3 regions of the Arthrobacter sp. TMP15 genome follow, and region 2 is predicted to be linked to each of the others. Evidence: riboswitches for the same ligand, from Rfam matches in the RefSeq annotation. Region 2 holds a riboswitch; each other region holds the start of a gene.

Region 1 (4,712 bases), 200 kb from region 2:
GGCAGTAATGGACTGGCCTAGTGGACCCAGAACGATCCACAGAGTGGGGACTGCCGCAGCGGCCCCGATCTTATGTTCGGCCAACCGGCTCCAAATCAAGGTGATAATGATGATCGAGGCCAGTAGACTCATTCCAAACATCGCATAGCAGCCCATCAGCAGCGTCATCCGTGCCTGTCCGGCCGGGACGTACGGCAGCAGCAGCGCTCCGGTAGAAGCTGAGACCATCGGTGGGACCACTGGCATCAACCAGCCACCGAACGCGCTGTCCTGTTTGACCTCATGACGAGTGAACTGCAGATACGGGATCGCGACGGCGCTGGCCAGACCTAGTACGGTCCCGGCGGTCCACAACACTACATCAATGCCGAGCGCCAGCTGTTCGCCAAGGATATCTTTGCCCAGCAGCAGGGTCCCGGCCCCGACGGTGAGCAGCGCCATCGGAGGTGCGCCGTAGAAATGCGCCATCACAGGATTCCAGTGGTGGCTTTTGGCAGTCTCTCGGTGCCTGAGCCAGTGCACCCCTGTCGCGGCGGTCAGCAGGATAAGCAGCAATGACGCGAGGGCCCAGACGAGCGTGGCGCCGGTGCGTAAGCCGGGGAACTGCAAGGGAAGCGTCGCAGCGGCAGTCGCGACGATCCCGGTGCCCATGATGGATGCGAACCAGTTCGGGGTCAGGTTCGCAAACAGGTCAGAGGGCCTCTCCAACAGGCGCAGGACACGACGGCCGGTAGTACGTCCTCCCAAGGGCAGTGCCTGTGGTGTGGTGTGGTGTTGTTCGGTGGTCAGTAGCATTGTTCCCATGTCTTCCATGATCCCGGTCTTGGAGCTGCCGCAGTAGGGGGCATAGACTTGTTAGGCTACAAGCCTGACTTGTATCACAAGCGTTCTTTTTGAAGGAGAATCCTCAATGCTCAGTCCTCGGATACCGGAGCTCTCCGCTTTGGAAATGCTCGCTTCAGTTGATGAGCTAGGATCTCTCTCTGCTGCTGGGAAACACTTAGGGCTTTCTCAGCAGGCCGTCTCCTCTCGGATGCGTTCCTTGGAGTCCCAGATCGGGTCGGCGCTGTTGACCCGGACCCCGAGGGGATCCACCCTCACAGAGGCCGGTGTTCTAGTCGCGGGGTGGGCTGCGGAGGTCCTTGCCGCCGCGGAGCGGCTCGATGCTGGGATAGCCTCGCTCCGATCCGACGCCGCTCGTCAGCTGAAGATCGCAGCCAGTCAGACAATCGCTGAACATCTTGTGCCGCTCTGGCTGGTTGCACTGCGCCGGCAGCAGGAGAGTCTGGGGCTCACTCCCACGGTCGTGGAATTGACGGTGGGCAACAGTGAATCCACCGTGGCTATGGTCCGCACCGGACATGCGAGCCTCGGTTTCATCGAAAGCCCCCACCTTCCCCCGGGCCTGAGCGCCGCCGCGGTACAAGACGACGAGATGGTCTTGGTTGTCGCGCCGGAGCATCCTTGGGCGAGGCGACGGACACCCGTCACAACAAGGGAACTGGCAGCAACAGCACTGGTGACCAGGGAACACGGCAGCGGCACCCGAGATGTGCTTGAGCACCTGCTCACGACCGCCGGAGCCGAGACTCTAGCGGAACCGTTGGTGGAACTATCAACAACAGCGGCCGTCCGCTCCGCTATTGCCGCTGGCACAGCCCCCGGTGTGCTCAGTGCACTGGCCGTCCGTGACGACCTTGCCCTGCACCGGCTCGTCGTCGTCCCCGTCCGCGGTCTGCCCCTACGCCGGACACTGACTGCTCTCTGGCAGGCCGGCGGCTCACCTCCTCTAGGGCCGGCCAGAGATCTGACAGCCATCGCCGCCAGTGTTTTACCAATATCCGGCACCCGCCGGAAGGTATGAGACCCGGCGGCTTCGGAGCAAAGAGCGTGATCAAAACGTCCCCCGCCCGATGGTCGCAGAAAAGTAGGAAGCGCTGTCTAAAGCAGTCGATTTCGAGTCTTACTTGGCACAGGTGCGGACCTCACCGATCCGCACCTTTCTGCCAGCAGCCACAGCACGATTTGCCGCTAACCGTCAGAAGAACCTGGCCGAAACCAAGGGTGCCGTGGTCCCCGCCGTCTCAGAAGTACTTTTTGTCCGCGTCCACAACGCCAGCAGGTTCCAGATGGCCGCCGTTTTAGTGGATGCGTGTTAGTTAGCCAGTATTGGTGTTGGGGCCTTGAAGGTAGGCCATTAAACGGGGCCAAAATGGAATCATGTGGCTGCCACAAGGGCCGCCTGACGTGGGGTGTGACTGGCAGGTTGCATTGATTCTCAGCCATCCAGTACGGCATTACTGGTGCGGGGGTAAGGTTAGTTTTTCCTTATCGGCGGCCGGTACCTGAGTTGGCCATTATTTTATCGAACCGCAAGAGGCGACAGTATGCACTGCCTTGGCTCGGACCGTGGAGAAACTGACGATGGCAATGGTGCCCACAATTAATAGGTAACGAAGTTATAACTTTTGGCTCGATGTCCGCTAAGCTAATAAAAATACATACCCCAGAAGGGTATGTTCGTGTGCCGCTTCGCCAAACCCCGTCGGCGGACCGCGACTATTCAGCTTCTTGACGGGGGCGGAGGAACCACCATCGGCGCCATAGTGCGCCTTGGGGTGAAGCCCACCTGACACATCATGGATCTCACATGCGTGTGTTGGGCGGGCCGGGCAGGCACCTCGCCCGAATCCGACAGCTAACTTCGCCGGCGTCGAGAGGATTGCCATTTTGTCTGCCGCACCCCAGCATGGCCGCCGTAGAGCCACGTCCACCAAATCTTCGCCCTCATTGCCGGGGCGCCATTGGGCCCCCGGAATCGAGTCGAGATTCAGAGGCGGCGTAGGCCGCAAGCAGATAGGTGTCGTCTTAGTAGCCGGAGCCATTGCCCTGACTGCTTTGCCGGTGGCCCATGCCGAATCCCACCGCTTGGCACCGGCGGTCACCGCAGGGGCTCCTGCGGCTGCGAATACGTCGCAGCAGGCAGTGATTGCCGACAAGGATGTTGTGGTGACTTTTGCCAGGCCCTTGGTGTCAAGCAAGCCTGCACCTCCGGTCTCGCTCGCTGATACGGTAAAGCCGGCCGCTACAGATCAGTCCGCGCTGTTGGGCGCTGCTGCGCCACAAGCCCCGGCTGAACAACCGGCCGCCGGGCTGCGCGCGCCTCTGGCCGTTTTGACGGTGACCTCTCCATTTGGATACCGCACCAATCCGTTGACAGGCGCGGCGGCGGAAATGCATACGGGTATTGACTTTGGTGCTGCATGCGGAACTGCGGTGTTCGCCGCTGGTGCTGGCACGGTGACGGAGGCGGGCTGGAGCCAGTACGGTGGCGGCAACCGCATTGTTGTTGACCATGGTGGCGGTATTCAGAGCACGTACAACCACTTAAATAGCATCGCTGTCAGCGTTGGCCAGACGGTCGGTGCTGGTGCGCAGATTGCCGGCGTCGGAACAACAGGGAATTCCACCGGCTGCCACCTGCATTACGAAGTAATGGAAAATGGCCAAACTGTCAATCCTGCCCCGTACCTCTAGCCAACTCCACGGCGCCAAACGCCGGTGAGGCCGACTGCCACCAGGCAGCCGGCCTCTCTGGTCATCCGTCAGCGTTTCTTGGGAGTGGCCCGTCCGGCAAGAACGGCTCCGAGGATCATGAGGACTGCGGCGGTGGGATAGCCGATGAAGAGGTCTTGGATGCCGGGTGGGCCCCCAGTGATGGCGACGTGGGCGATCCAGTGGGAGAGTCCCACCAGGATCCCGACGGCTATGATGAGTTGTCCCATTCGGACCAAAAAGCGGTGGTGCCGATAGTCCTTCGCAGCGTCGCTGCCAGGGAGGTTCTTAGTCATGGCGTGTGTCTCCTTAGAGGTGTGGTGGGGTCAGCCGTTGGTGCCGCCGGAGCAGGCAGCCCCGGGCTCGGGTGTTTGTGGGCCCATGGCGTACGCCTTGATGAAGATGGGCAGGCGGGTATCCTCGCTGTTCGGGACGCTGAGTTGGATGCCCCACGCGGAGGCGGTGACAGCGGAGGTCTGCTCCGGGTTGGGGCTGAGCAGGACATAAGGCTTGTTCTTAACCAGTGTTGTCAGCGTCCCCAAATCCGCTGGGGAAAGCCCGGGTTTGTAGGTGATCCACACTGCACCGTGTTCAAGGGAGTGGACAGCCCGCTCTTCATTGACAGGTTCCGGGTATATGCCACAGTTCGTCCAGGTCGCCGAGTGGTCACCGCCGACACCAGGGACCTGCGGGTAGCCCACCTGAGTTTGGACGTGGTTGCGGGTCAGGTTCGAGTAGGTCTCGACGCCGGCAATGGGCTTCTTGGCAGCCTCCTGCGTGGCACTTCGGGTCTGAACTGAGCCGGTGATGACGAACGTGACGATGGTGATGACAGCGATGACCAGCAGGCCAAAGCCGCCGTAGACGAACATGTTCCGCTTACGTTGCTTGCTCCGGTGCGCGGCCAACACGGCGTTGACTTTTATCTGGCGCTCGGCCTGACGGTCACTGGCATCACTCATGGGGGGATCCCGGGGTTGAAGGCTTCACAGCGTCGTTGGGGGAACTGGTGGGCTCCGCTGGATTTACGGTTGAGGAATTGACGCTGGAGCGTGGCTTGCGGCGCGCAGCGAGGAACCAAGCAGCCCCGGCCAGTAAGAGCAGGCCTGAGACCCAGGTGTTGACTCGTAGTCCCAGGATGGTGTTGGCATAGTCGG
Region 2 (4,712 bases):
TTCCAAAACTGCCAGACCGGCCGAAATACCCGCGGCGGGACCTGCATACGGGGGGTCCTCTTGCACAGTGACTACAAAATTACGCTGCTGCGATCCAGCAAGCCAGCCAACTACCTTCTCCACAGGGCCTACGACGGCGATCATCGACTGGGGAGTCATCGCTTGTACCGCTGCATCGAGGGTGCGCACCAGCAGGGTCTGCCCATCTCGCATGAGCCCTGCCTTGGGGACACCGCCGAGTCTTTTCGATAAACCCCCGGCCAGGATCACTGCTTGCATGCTCTGCGCATTCTGTTCTTTAAGATGTCCATGGAGTCATGCTAACTGGCTGCTGGTAGATGCCGCTGAGATGGGTTCAAGCACGAGAACGGCAAAAAGAAGAGCTTAAAACAATGAACCCCGTCCGTGGACGGGGTTCATTGGGCAAAAATGTTCTTTAGTGACCCATCGCGATGAAGACAGGACCTGAGCCAACGTTGGCGGAGAATACGGCTGTTGTGAAGCCGTTCCATCCACCGTGTACGGCCTGGCCGTTGCCAATGTAAACAGCGATGTGGGCAAGGCCCGCGCCACCGTCTGCGTAGTAGATCAAGTCACCTGGCTGGGCTTCGGCAGCAGAAACCGTGCGGCCCAAGCTCAAGTAACCAGCGGGCCAGCCGTGGAAGTTAATTCCTGCGGCAGCCAAAGAGTTGCTGGCTAGCGCTGTGCAATCCTGTGCAACACCAAGCTGGGCAAGTGCGGCGCTGGCGATGGTGGCGCCAATCCCACTCTTTGCAACAGGTACGGGTGCTTCTTCAGGAGTATTTGTAGTTACGGTCGGAGCAGCTGCTGGTGCAACTTCCGCGGCCGGAGCAACATTTTTTGCTGGTGTTGCAACAACCTCGTTGCTCTGTGCCTCTACAACTGCCGGCGCTTCAACAACAGGAGCCGGGGTGGAGGTGATGGCGGGAGTGGCGAATGAAATCTTCACCGTTGATGCTGCCGTGATAGCGGAAGCGAGTTCCGTGTTCAAGGACAACGTCGTAGCACCGTCAGAAGCACGCTCCACAGTGGGAGTTGCCGCGTTTGCTGCGATGCCGGATGTCAATACCAGACCAGAAGCTGCTGCGATTACGGCGGCCTGACGGCCAACTCCGCCGACGTTGGAGCTGACGGCTTTCGTAAGGCTGGAGATCGAGCTGGTCTTAACAACCTCGGCGCGGTGGCGCCCGAGGGCAGTGTTTGAAGCCAAGAAGGATTCCTCTCCCAAAGCCTGCGAGGTAAGCTGTCGGATTCGGATGGGAGTCACCCGGCCGCTCCACGTTCACACATCTAAAGAATCATTTCTTTATTTGTGACTAAACGCTTCGCGGCTTCACCCCTAGGACTTTTGCTTGACGCGAAGTCCGATTATTGGTTCCCCCGCCCCTGCCAGACGATTGATACGAACGGACCATGAGTAGTGGCAGAGCTAGGCAATCGACTCACGGACGCTGACTTGATTCGAAGTCGGCGCGATTACGACGGTACAACAGATTTTTCCCAATGTCACGTTCAGGTCACGGTCTTGTGACTAAAACGTAACTAAATGCCCCCTGTGGAGGAATTAAAGCCAGCCCATGGGGTCAACTGGTTCGTCATTGATGATTACTTCAAAGTGCAAATGGGGCCCTGTAGAGGCGCCCGTGGAGCCGCTGAAGCCCACAAGCTCTCCGCGCTCAACATGCTGGCCAACCTTCACGGCATTGGCGCTCATGTGGTTGTAGGACGTTGAAAGTCCATTGCCGTGATCCACCACTACGCGGTTGCCGCCACCATACTGATGCCAACCCGAGAACGTCACGGTGCCGCCGGCCGCTGCAAGAACTTCATTCCCGCTGGCTATGGCAAAGTCTTGGCCCGTGTGCTGTTCACCCATCTGCCCGGTGATGGGACTGATGCGCCCACCGAAGGGCGAGCTTGTCACCAGGTTCTTCAGTGGTGCGCCAAGAGTTCCCTTGGCTGCCTGCGGGGTGACATTGGAGGCGTTTACCTTCAGGGTCTCCTTGAGCATGCCATCAGGATTCAGGGCACTGGCAACCTCGGGTGAGGCAAACGTGATGGGGATTTCCGCACCCGCCGTGACAGCGGTCTCCACTGATACTGCGGAAGAGGCAACAGTATCAATCTGGTGGGCGTCAAGGGCCTGAGCGGAAGGCAGAGTGACAGCCAAGACTAGGCCGGTGGCAGCCATGGCCATGCCAACTCTTTGGCCAGTTCCACTTGCCGCATGAACACGCAGCAGGTGGGCGACCGAAATATTTGAGGGCGAACTTAAACGCTCTGCAGCAATTGCTTCGCGGCGGGTTCCCGGTGTGGAAACAAGCTCGTGAGTTACCGACGGTGACGCGCGACGACGTCCCCGCTGTTTAACTTCTGACACTAAAGACCTCTCTGTAAAACACCTGCGAAGTTAGCTGTCGGATTCGGATCAGAGAGTAAATCTTTTGATCCGGCCCATGCTCTTGGCACACTTTCATGCCTGGCACTCTCTAAAGAGATTGGGCCAGAATGGTGTGCTGCTTTCGAATGTGGGCTTCACCCCAAGGCAGACTGGGTTGTCTGCCGAATGTGGTTCCCCCGCCCCTGCCACAGTGATTGCCGCCCATTGTGCGAAGGCAAGGTTCGGTGTCGCACAATGGTAACGCTTTGATTACGGCGTTGAAATAATACTATACGGTACGACCGGCAAACGTAACAATTTCGTTACCTAGCTTGTCAATAATTTTTACTCAGACCATGGAACTCTAGCTCATTGCAACGAAGACGTGTGAAGCAACTTCAGGCGGCAGTTCCAGGGCTCCCTCAATACCAGGGACGCGGACGGAGACGTATTCCCCCACCTGGGCCAATGAAATTCGCGCTCCGGGACGCAAGCCGCCTTCATCGAGCTGAAGCAACAGCTCCGGCTCAACCTGGATGCGTTCAGAAAGTCTGTGGATCACAACCTGCTGTCCGGGGGAATACGTTGACATGGCCTCTACGAGGGTGACGAGCCCGGCTGCAAATTGCGGCGCAACTTCACCACCCAGCTCCTCTAACCCCGGAATCGGATTTCCGTAGGGTGACTCATTGGGACGGCCAAGTAAGTCAAACAGTCGCTGCTCAACCCTTTCGCTCATCACGTGTTCCCAGCGGCAAGCCTCCTCATGGACGTAAGCCCAATCAAGACCAATCACATCAGCAAGGAGCCTTTCAGCCAGCCGGTGCTTGCGCATCACGCGGGTAGCCTTGTCCCGACCGACAGGTGTGAGCTCTAAATGCCTATCCCCAGAGACTACAACCAAGCCGTCGCGCTCCATACGGCCAATGGTTTGTGAGACGGTGGGGCCCGAATGGTGAAGACGTTCGGCAATGCGTGCCCGCAGTGCCACGATGTTCTCTTCCTCCAGCTCAAGGATGGTCCGCAAATACATTTCGGTCGTGTCAATCAGATCAGCCACGTCAGCATCCTCCTGTTATAGGGCGAGTTTGGAGCAAGGACTTTTATCTCTACGTTAGCCTGATTGCAGCGATCCCGAGAATCCATGTATTTGATTATGGACCCGAGTGCGGGGCTAAGAATATTTCGTTGCAACAGGTCATTTTTCCGCTGAGCCCGGTTCTACGGCAGAATTGGCAAGGACCCCTTGGCACCGACATACCTTCCATCGAATATTTTTGGAGTAACTCGTGAGCGAATCAACGCCCCTCACCATTCCCGCCAACCTGCTTCCGGCTGATGGCCGTTTTGGCGCCGGCCCCTCAAAGGTCCGCCCCGAGCAGGTTGCGGCCCTCTCCGAAGCGGGTTCCGCGCTGCTGGGCACCTCCCACCGGCAGGCGCCTGTGAAGAACCTTGTTGGCGATGTCCGCAACGGTTTAAAGCAGTTCTTTGGTGCCCCGGATGACTACGAGGTGATTCTTGGCGTTGGCGGATCCACAGCGTTCTGGGATGTTGCAGCGTTTGGTCTGGTGGAGGAGAAGGCTCAGCACCTTTCTTTCGGTGAGTTCGGCTCCAAGTTTGCCTCCGCCACCAACAATGCCCCGTTCCTGGCGGCTTCCTCCATCCTCAAGGCCGAGCCCGGAACACGCCCGGTCTCAGTTGCCGAAGCCGGCGTGGACACCTATGCGTGGCCTCAGAACGAAACCTCCACAGGTGTTGCCGCTCCCGTGCAGCGCGTTGCTGGCGCGGATGACGGCGCTTTGGTCCTGATTGATGCAACCTCTGCTGCTGGCGGTCTAGCCGTTGATGTGCGTGAGAGTGATGTTTACTACTTCGCACCGCAAAAGAACTTTGCCTCCGACGGCGGCCTGTGGCTTGGGCTGTTCTCTCCGGCAGCTCTGGAACGGGCAGCACGTATTGGCGCTTCCACCCGGTGGGTTCCTGACTTCTTGAATTTGAACACGGCCATTGATAACTCATTGAAGAACCAGACCTACAACACCCCTGCACTCTCCACCCTTGTCACCTTGAACAACCAGGTGCAGTGGCTGAACGCCAACGGCGGCCTTGACTTTGCTTCAGCACGCACTGCTGATTCGGCCGGACGTTTGTACTCCTGGGCAGCAGCTTCTGCGGTAGCCACGCCGTTTGTGACCAACCCGGAAGACCGCTCCAACGTCATTGTCACTATCGACTTTGACGAGTCCGTGGACGCCGCAGCCGTGGCCAAGGTATTGCGTGCCAACGGGATCGTTGACACTGAGCCGTACCG
Region 3 (4,712 bases), 340 kb from region 2:
TTGGTCTATGGCAGTATGATCCGGGCAAGGTATGATCCAGGCACGGAACGCATTGAGCACTGGCTCTTTGGCGCCCCTATACAAGTGGTACTGCGAAGAATCCAAGAGGTTGAGGCGTTCATTCGCGAAGATCTGGGCGATTTCCGTTCCTTCAGCCTCGACTCGCCCACCAGCAGACAAAAGCGGATTGACGCGCTCAACGCCGCGGAAGAGGGGTCCTCATGATGCAGAAGCTAACAGCGATTCTCACGGTCTCTGCCGTCCGCTTGCTGGGGGCAGGGTGTTCACCAGACCACCCTTGGCAACGTGACTCGCAGCCCTGCATGCCCCCGCCATTGTTCCTGAGCACGGACACGGCCAGCCCCGGCGATCCCGTCACCATCTCCGCAAATGATGCAACCTGTGATCCCCAATACGGCGAAGGTGCACAGGTGAAGGTTGAGGTTTTTGACAGCGTGGGGAACTTGGTTTGGGACCGTAAAGCTCCCATGAACGACGCCGGCGGGTTCACTTATCGCTTTGAAGTGCCGGATTCTGCCGTCCCCGGCACTTGGCTCGTTTCGGCAGCTCCGCATGATCTGGACTGGTGTGATGACACCGGGAAAAACAATCGAGTAGGCCTTGATCTGCGCAGTGAGACTATTCAGCGGGTTTCCTGCGCACTGCGAGCACTGGAGCTCGTGGTGACTCCCTGACACATTGGCATTCCCCGGCGCAGTGTTTTCGGCAGCGGAGCTACCGGTGTCCGCTGAAAAAGTCCTTCAACAGAGCTGCACACTCGTCCTCACGCACCCCCGGGAACACTTCAACCCAGTGATTTAGGCGACGTTCACGTAACACGTCGAAGACGGATCCTGCTGCGCCAGCTTTTTCATCCCAGGCACCAAAAACCACGCGCGGCACCCTCGCCAAGACAATCGCCCCGGCGCACATGGCGCACGGCTCCAAGGTGACCACCAAGGTGCAATCGGCCAGCCGCCACGACTCCAATTTCGCCGCAGCTTCACGGATTGCGAGCACCTCGGCATGAGCTGTGGGGTCTCCATGTGCTTCACGTTCGTTACGCCCCAAACCCAGGATTTCGCCGTCGGGCCCCAAGACGACAGCCCCTATCGGCACATCCGCTGTCTCCAAAGCCAGCCGTGCTTGGGCAAGGGCAAGGTCCATCCAACGGGCATGTAAAGCCGTGGTGGATATCTCGATTGGGTGAGGTTTCGCTGTGTTGGGCACGGCTCAATGGTAGCTTTTATTCATGCGCGTACTGGTTGCGGATCATCCGCTTATTGCCCACAAGTTGACGGTCCTTCGAGACAAGAACACTCCGTCACCCGTTTTTCGTCAGCTCACCGAGGAATTGGTGACCCTGCTGGCCTACGAAGCCACTCGGGGAGTGCGGGTGGAGCCGGTCAATATTGAGACGCCTGTAACCTCCACAGTTGGCATTGGTTTGGCCAAGCCAACGCCCCTTGTTGTACCAATTCTGCGTGCCGGTCTTGGCATGCTTGAGGGCATGACCCGTCTGCTGCCCACAGCCGAAGTGGGCTTCTTGGGCATGGCGCGCAATGAGGAAACACTCGAGGCCATCACGTACGCCGAACGCCTCCCCGAAGACCTCACCGGTCGTCAGGTCTACGTTCTTGATCCGATGTTGGCCACCGGCGGCACCCTGATCGAGGCGTTCAAGTTCCTCTTTGACCGTGGAGCTGCGGACATCACCTGCATCTGCTTGCTCGCCGCACCCGAAGGACTGGCTAAGTTGGAAGCCGCCCATGGTGGTCGCGACAACGTCCACGTAGTTTTGGCTTCGATTGACGAAGGCCTTGACGAAAATTCATACATTGTGCCCGGTCTTGGCGACGCCGGTGACCGTCTCTACGGAGTCGTGGATTAGTCCACATTCCTGCTCCGGATGAAAAAAGCCGCCGGTTGCGGTTTCGGCCACCGCGCGCGCGGTGGCCGAAACCGCAACCGGCGGCTTTTTTCGTGTGGGGGTCTGGAAACGACTGAAGCCTAGTACCAGCCCACTGCGTTTGAGTGTCCCCATGCGGCACACGGGGACCCATAGCGCGCTTGGATGTAGCCAAGTCCCCAACGGATCTGGGTTTGGTAGTTACTGGCCCAGTCGCTGCCGGTGCTGTCCATTTTATTTGCCGGCAACGACTGTGCGATGCCGTAGGCGCCACTGGAAGCGTTTTCCGCGGATGTCAGCCAACTTGATTCGCGTTCCCAGAGTTGGGTCAGGCAGCTCATCTGATCGGCACCCCAGCCAAAGGAGCCCAGCTGACCTGAAGCGTAAGACTGGGCGGCTGCGGGGTCATCCACCGGAGCAGGAGCCGCTGTTGGCGAGGCCGCCGGCTCCTTCTCCGCCTTCCCTGTTGCCTCTGTCTTAACGTCATTGGCTTGGGCCTTAAGCGCGGCTCCGGATGGCGTTGCGGAAGTGCTTGAGCTGATGTTCAGGTCTGAGAAACTGATGGCTGCATCCAGCGGGGCAGAAACCGATGGTGCTGGCGTGGAGTTGCTTGCTGATGAAACTACACCGGCCAGGTTCTGTCCACCAGGCGTTGCTGCTCCCACTTGTTGGGCGACGGCGCCACCGGCCAAGACCGCGCCAAGAACAGCCACAGCAGCCATGTATTTGGCTGTGGCGCTCACCGCGGAAACCGCGGAAACTGGGCGCTTTGATTCGGCGCGGCGACGGCCGCGCTGCGGTGCAGCAGACATGTTGGAGCCTCTCTACGCCTGCGAGGTGAGCTGTCGGGAACGGACTAGAGAATCCGGCCGCGCAGTGCCCAGACGCAAATTTTCAATGCTGCTAGCACCGCGCTGGCTTAACCCCAAGGGCTGCCATATGGGTAAGGGCCCGAAAAAATTGGGTTCCCCGTCTCTGCCATTGATTAGTGGAGGGAAATGGGCGGCGGCAGAGCTCGGCGAACCGTCCATCAGTGCCAAGAGCCAAAGTCGGCTCGGCGGGCACTTTAGTGAGCGTAACGGAAACGAGACGCTAGTGTCACATTTTGGTAACGACCATTGTATTAGGGTGAGCAATTCGTCATTTACTTAGCAATGCTAACGATCTATGCTTAAGGCAGGTATTACTTACCCTTTTCTTTAGGCAGTTGAACATCAATGACAGGACCAATCACAACAAGATCGACAACAAAAAGTTTGCCCCCGGGCGCTGATGTGCCCAGTATCTCGGGGGAAGCGGGGATGCCCGGGTACGCGCCATATGAATGGCGGGGCATCGGCGCAGGGCCGCTGGCTGCCGAACTGCGGATCGCCGTCATGCGGACCTCAAGGCGATTGCGGGCGGAGGCAGCCTCGGAGGAAATTAGCCCCGGACAGTACTCGGTTCTCGCCGCAGTCATGGGTGGCGCCCAGACGGTGGGACAGCTTGCCGCTGCGGAGCAGATTCAGGCCCCTTCGATGACGCGGATCGTCAATGCGTTAACCGCGGCCGAATTTGTGAGCCGACAAGAAAATCCGTTGGACAAGCGGCAAGTGTTGGTGAAGATCACTGATTCAGGTTCCACGGCCTTGCTACGTGCACGCTCCAAGCGGACGGCCTGGTTGGCTCAGCGAGTAGCTGCCCTGACCGCCCAGGAACGACAGACATTGCATGAGGCGGCACTGATTCTTCAGGAGATGAGCGCATAGATGAGTTCGATGTTTCGAGCGCTCAAAGTTTTCAATTACCGGCTCTGGGTCACGGGTGCACTTGTTTCCAACATTGGAACGTGGATGCAGCGCGTGGCCCAGGACTGGTTGGTGCTGACGATTCTGACCAATAACTCTGGAACTGCCGCAGGGATCACAACCGGTCTTCAGTTCCTTCCCATCGTCTTTTTAGGCCCCTATGCGGGGCTGCTGGGTGACAGGGTCAACAAACGTAAGCTGCTGCTGATCACCCAAACAGGCATGGGTGTGTGTGCTTTTTTGTTGGGTATATTAGTTGTCACGAACACCGTGGAACTCTGGCACGTGTATGTTCTGGCCCTCTTACTGGGTGTGGCCAGCGCCTTTGACGCACCGTCACGGCAAGCATTCGTCTCTGAGGTGGTCGCTAAAGAGGACGTGCCCAACGCCGTCGCACTTAATAGCGCTTCCTTCAACTTGGCCCGCCTTGCCGGCCCTGGCGTAGCGGGACTTGTTATTGCCCTTGTGGGAACGGGCCCGGCCTTCCTGATTAATGGTGCCAGCTTCGTAGCAGTGATTTTTTCGCTGTGGAGAATGCGCACCAACGAACTAGTTCCGCCAACCCGCCTACCCCGCGCCAAAGGGCAGATTCGCGAGGGGCTGGCGTATATTCGCCAACGCCCCGATCTAATGATGATCATGGTGCTGGTGTTTATGGTGGGCACGTTCGGGATGAACTTCCAGATCATCAATGCACTGATGGCCACCACGGTGTTCGACTTGGGGCCGGGGGAGTATGGGCTACTGGGGTCCGTGATGGCCGTAGGGACGCTTGCCGCGGCTCTGCTGGCTGCGCGGCGCAGGACCATGCGGATGCTTTACATTGTGGGCGGCGCGCTGGCCTTCGGGGTGACTGTGGGTGTGTCAGCGCTCATGCCGAGCTTCTTCCTGTATGCCGTGGCTCTGGTGTTTGTGGGATTGACGTCGTTGACGTTTATGAATGCGTGCAACACCACTGTTCAACTAAGCACGGATTCGGTCATGCGCGGACGAGTCCTTGCCGTGTACATGGTGGT

The links. Region 2 has a riboswitch for cyclic di-AMP ahead of AAFM46_RS03170 (M23 family metallopeptidase). Riboswitches for the same ligand answer to the same signal wherever they lie in the genome.
Region 1: linked by a shared signal. The riboswitch ahead of AAFM46_RS02335 (M23 family metallopeptidase) and the one ahead of AAFM46_RS03170 (M23 family metallopeptidase) in region 2 are both predicted to bind cyclic di-AMP.
Region 3: linked by a shared signal. The riboswitch ahead of AAFM46_RS01725 (transglycosylase) and the one ahead of AAFM46_RS03170 (M23 family metallopeptidase) in region 2 are both predicted to bind cyclic di-AMP.

The regions. Positions count from the first base shown of each region.
Region 1 covers NZ_CP154262.1:522,466-527,177, forward strand. The annotation lists gene AAFM46_RS02320 (TDT family transporter) at 1-813, opposite strand, end outside; gene AAFM46_RS02325 (LysR family transcriptional regulator) at 911-1,864, shown strand; gene AAFM46_RS02330 (hypothetical protein) at 1,968-2,159, shown strand; cyclic di-AMP (ydaO/yuaA leader) riboswitch at 2,524-2,725, shown strand; gene AAFM46_RS02335 (M23 family metallopeptidase) at 2,731-3,537, shown strand; gene AAFM46_RS02340 (hypothetical protein) at 3,606-3,851, opposite strand; gene AAFM46_RS02345 (DUF3105 domain-containing protein) at 3,882-4,517, opposite strand; gene lgt (prolipoprotein diacylglyceryl transferase) at 4,510-4,712, opposite strand, start outside.
Region 2 covers NZ_CP154262.1:717,633-722,344, reverse strand. The annotation lists gene AAFM46_RS03180 (NTP transferase domain-containing protein) at 1-279, opposite strand, end outside; gene AAFM46_RS03175 (NlpC/P60 family protein) at 437-1,231, opposite strand; cyclic di-AMP (ydaO/yuaA leader) riboswitch at 1,236-1,434, opposite strand; gene AAFM46_RS03170 (M23 family metallopeptidase) at 1,586-2,401, opposite strand; cyclic di-AMP (ydaO/yuaA leader) riboswitch at 2,404-2,659, opposite strand; gene AAFM46_RS03165 (metal-dependent transcriptional regulator) at 2,766-3,461, opposite strand; gene serC (phosphoserine transaminase) at 3,691-4,712, shown strand, end outside.
Region 3 covers NZ_CP154262.1:380,754-385,465, forward strand. The annotation lists partial or broken gene AAFM46_RS01700 (crosslink repair DNA glycosylase YcaQ family protein) at 1-35, shown strand, start outside; gene AAFM46_RS01705 (hypothetical protein) at 16-225, shown strand; gene AAFM46_RS01710 (hypothetical protein) at 222-695, shown strand; gene tadA (tRNA adenosine(34) deaminase TadA) at 736-1,230, opposite strand; gene upp (uracil phosphoribosyltransferase) at 1,253-1,891, shown strand; gene AAFM46_RS01725 (transglycosylase) at 2,011-2,721, opposite strand; cyclic di-AMP (ydaO/yuaA leader) riboswitch at 2,725-2,924, opposite strand; gene AAFM46_RS01730 (MarR family transcriptional regulator) at 3,127-3,657, shown strand; gene AAFM46_RS01735 (MFS transporter) at 3,658-4,712, shown strand, end outside.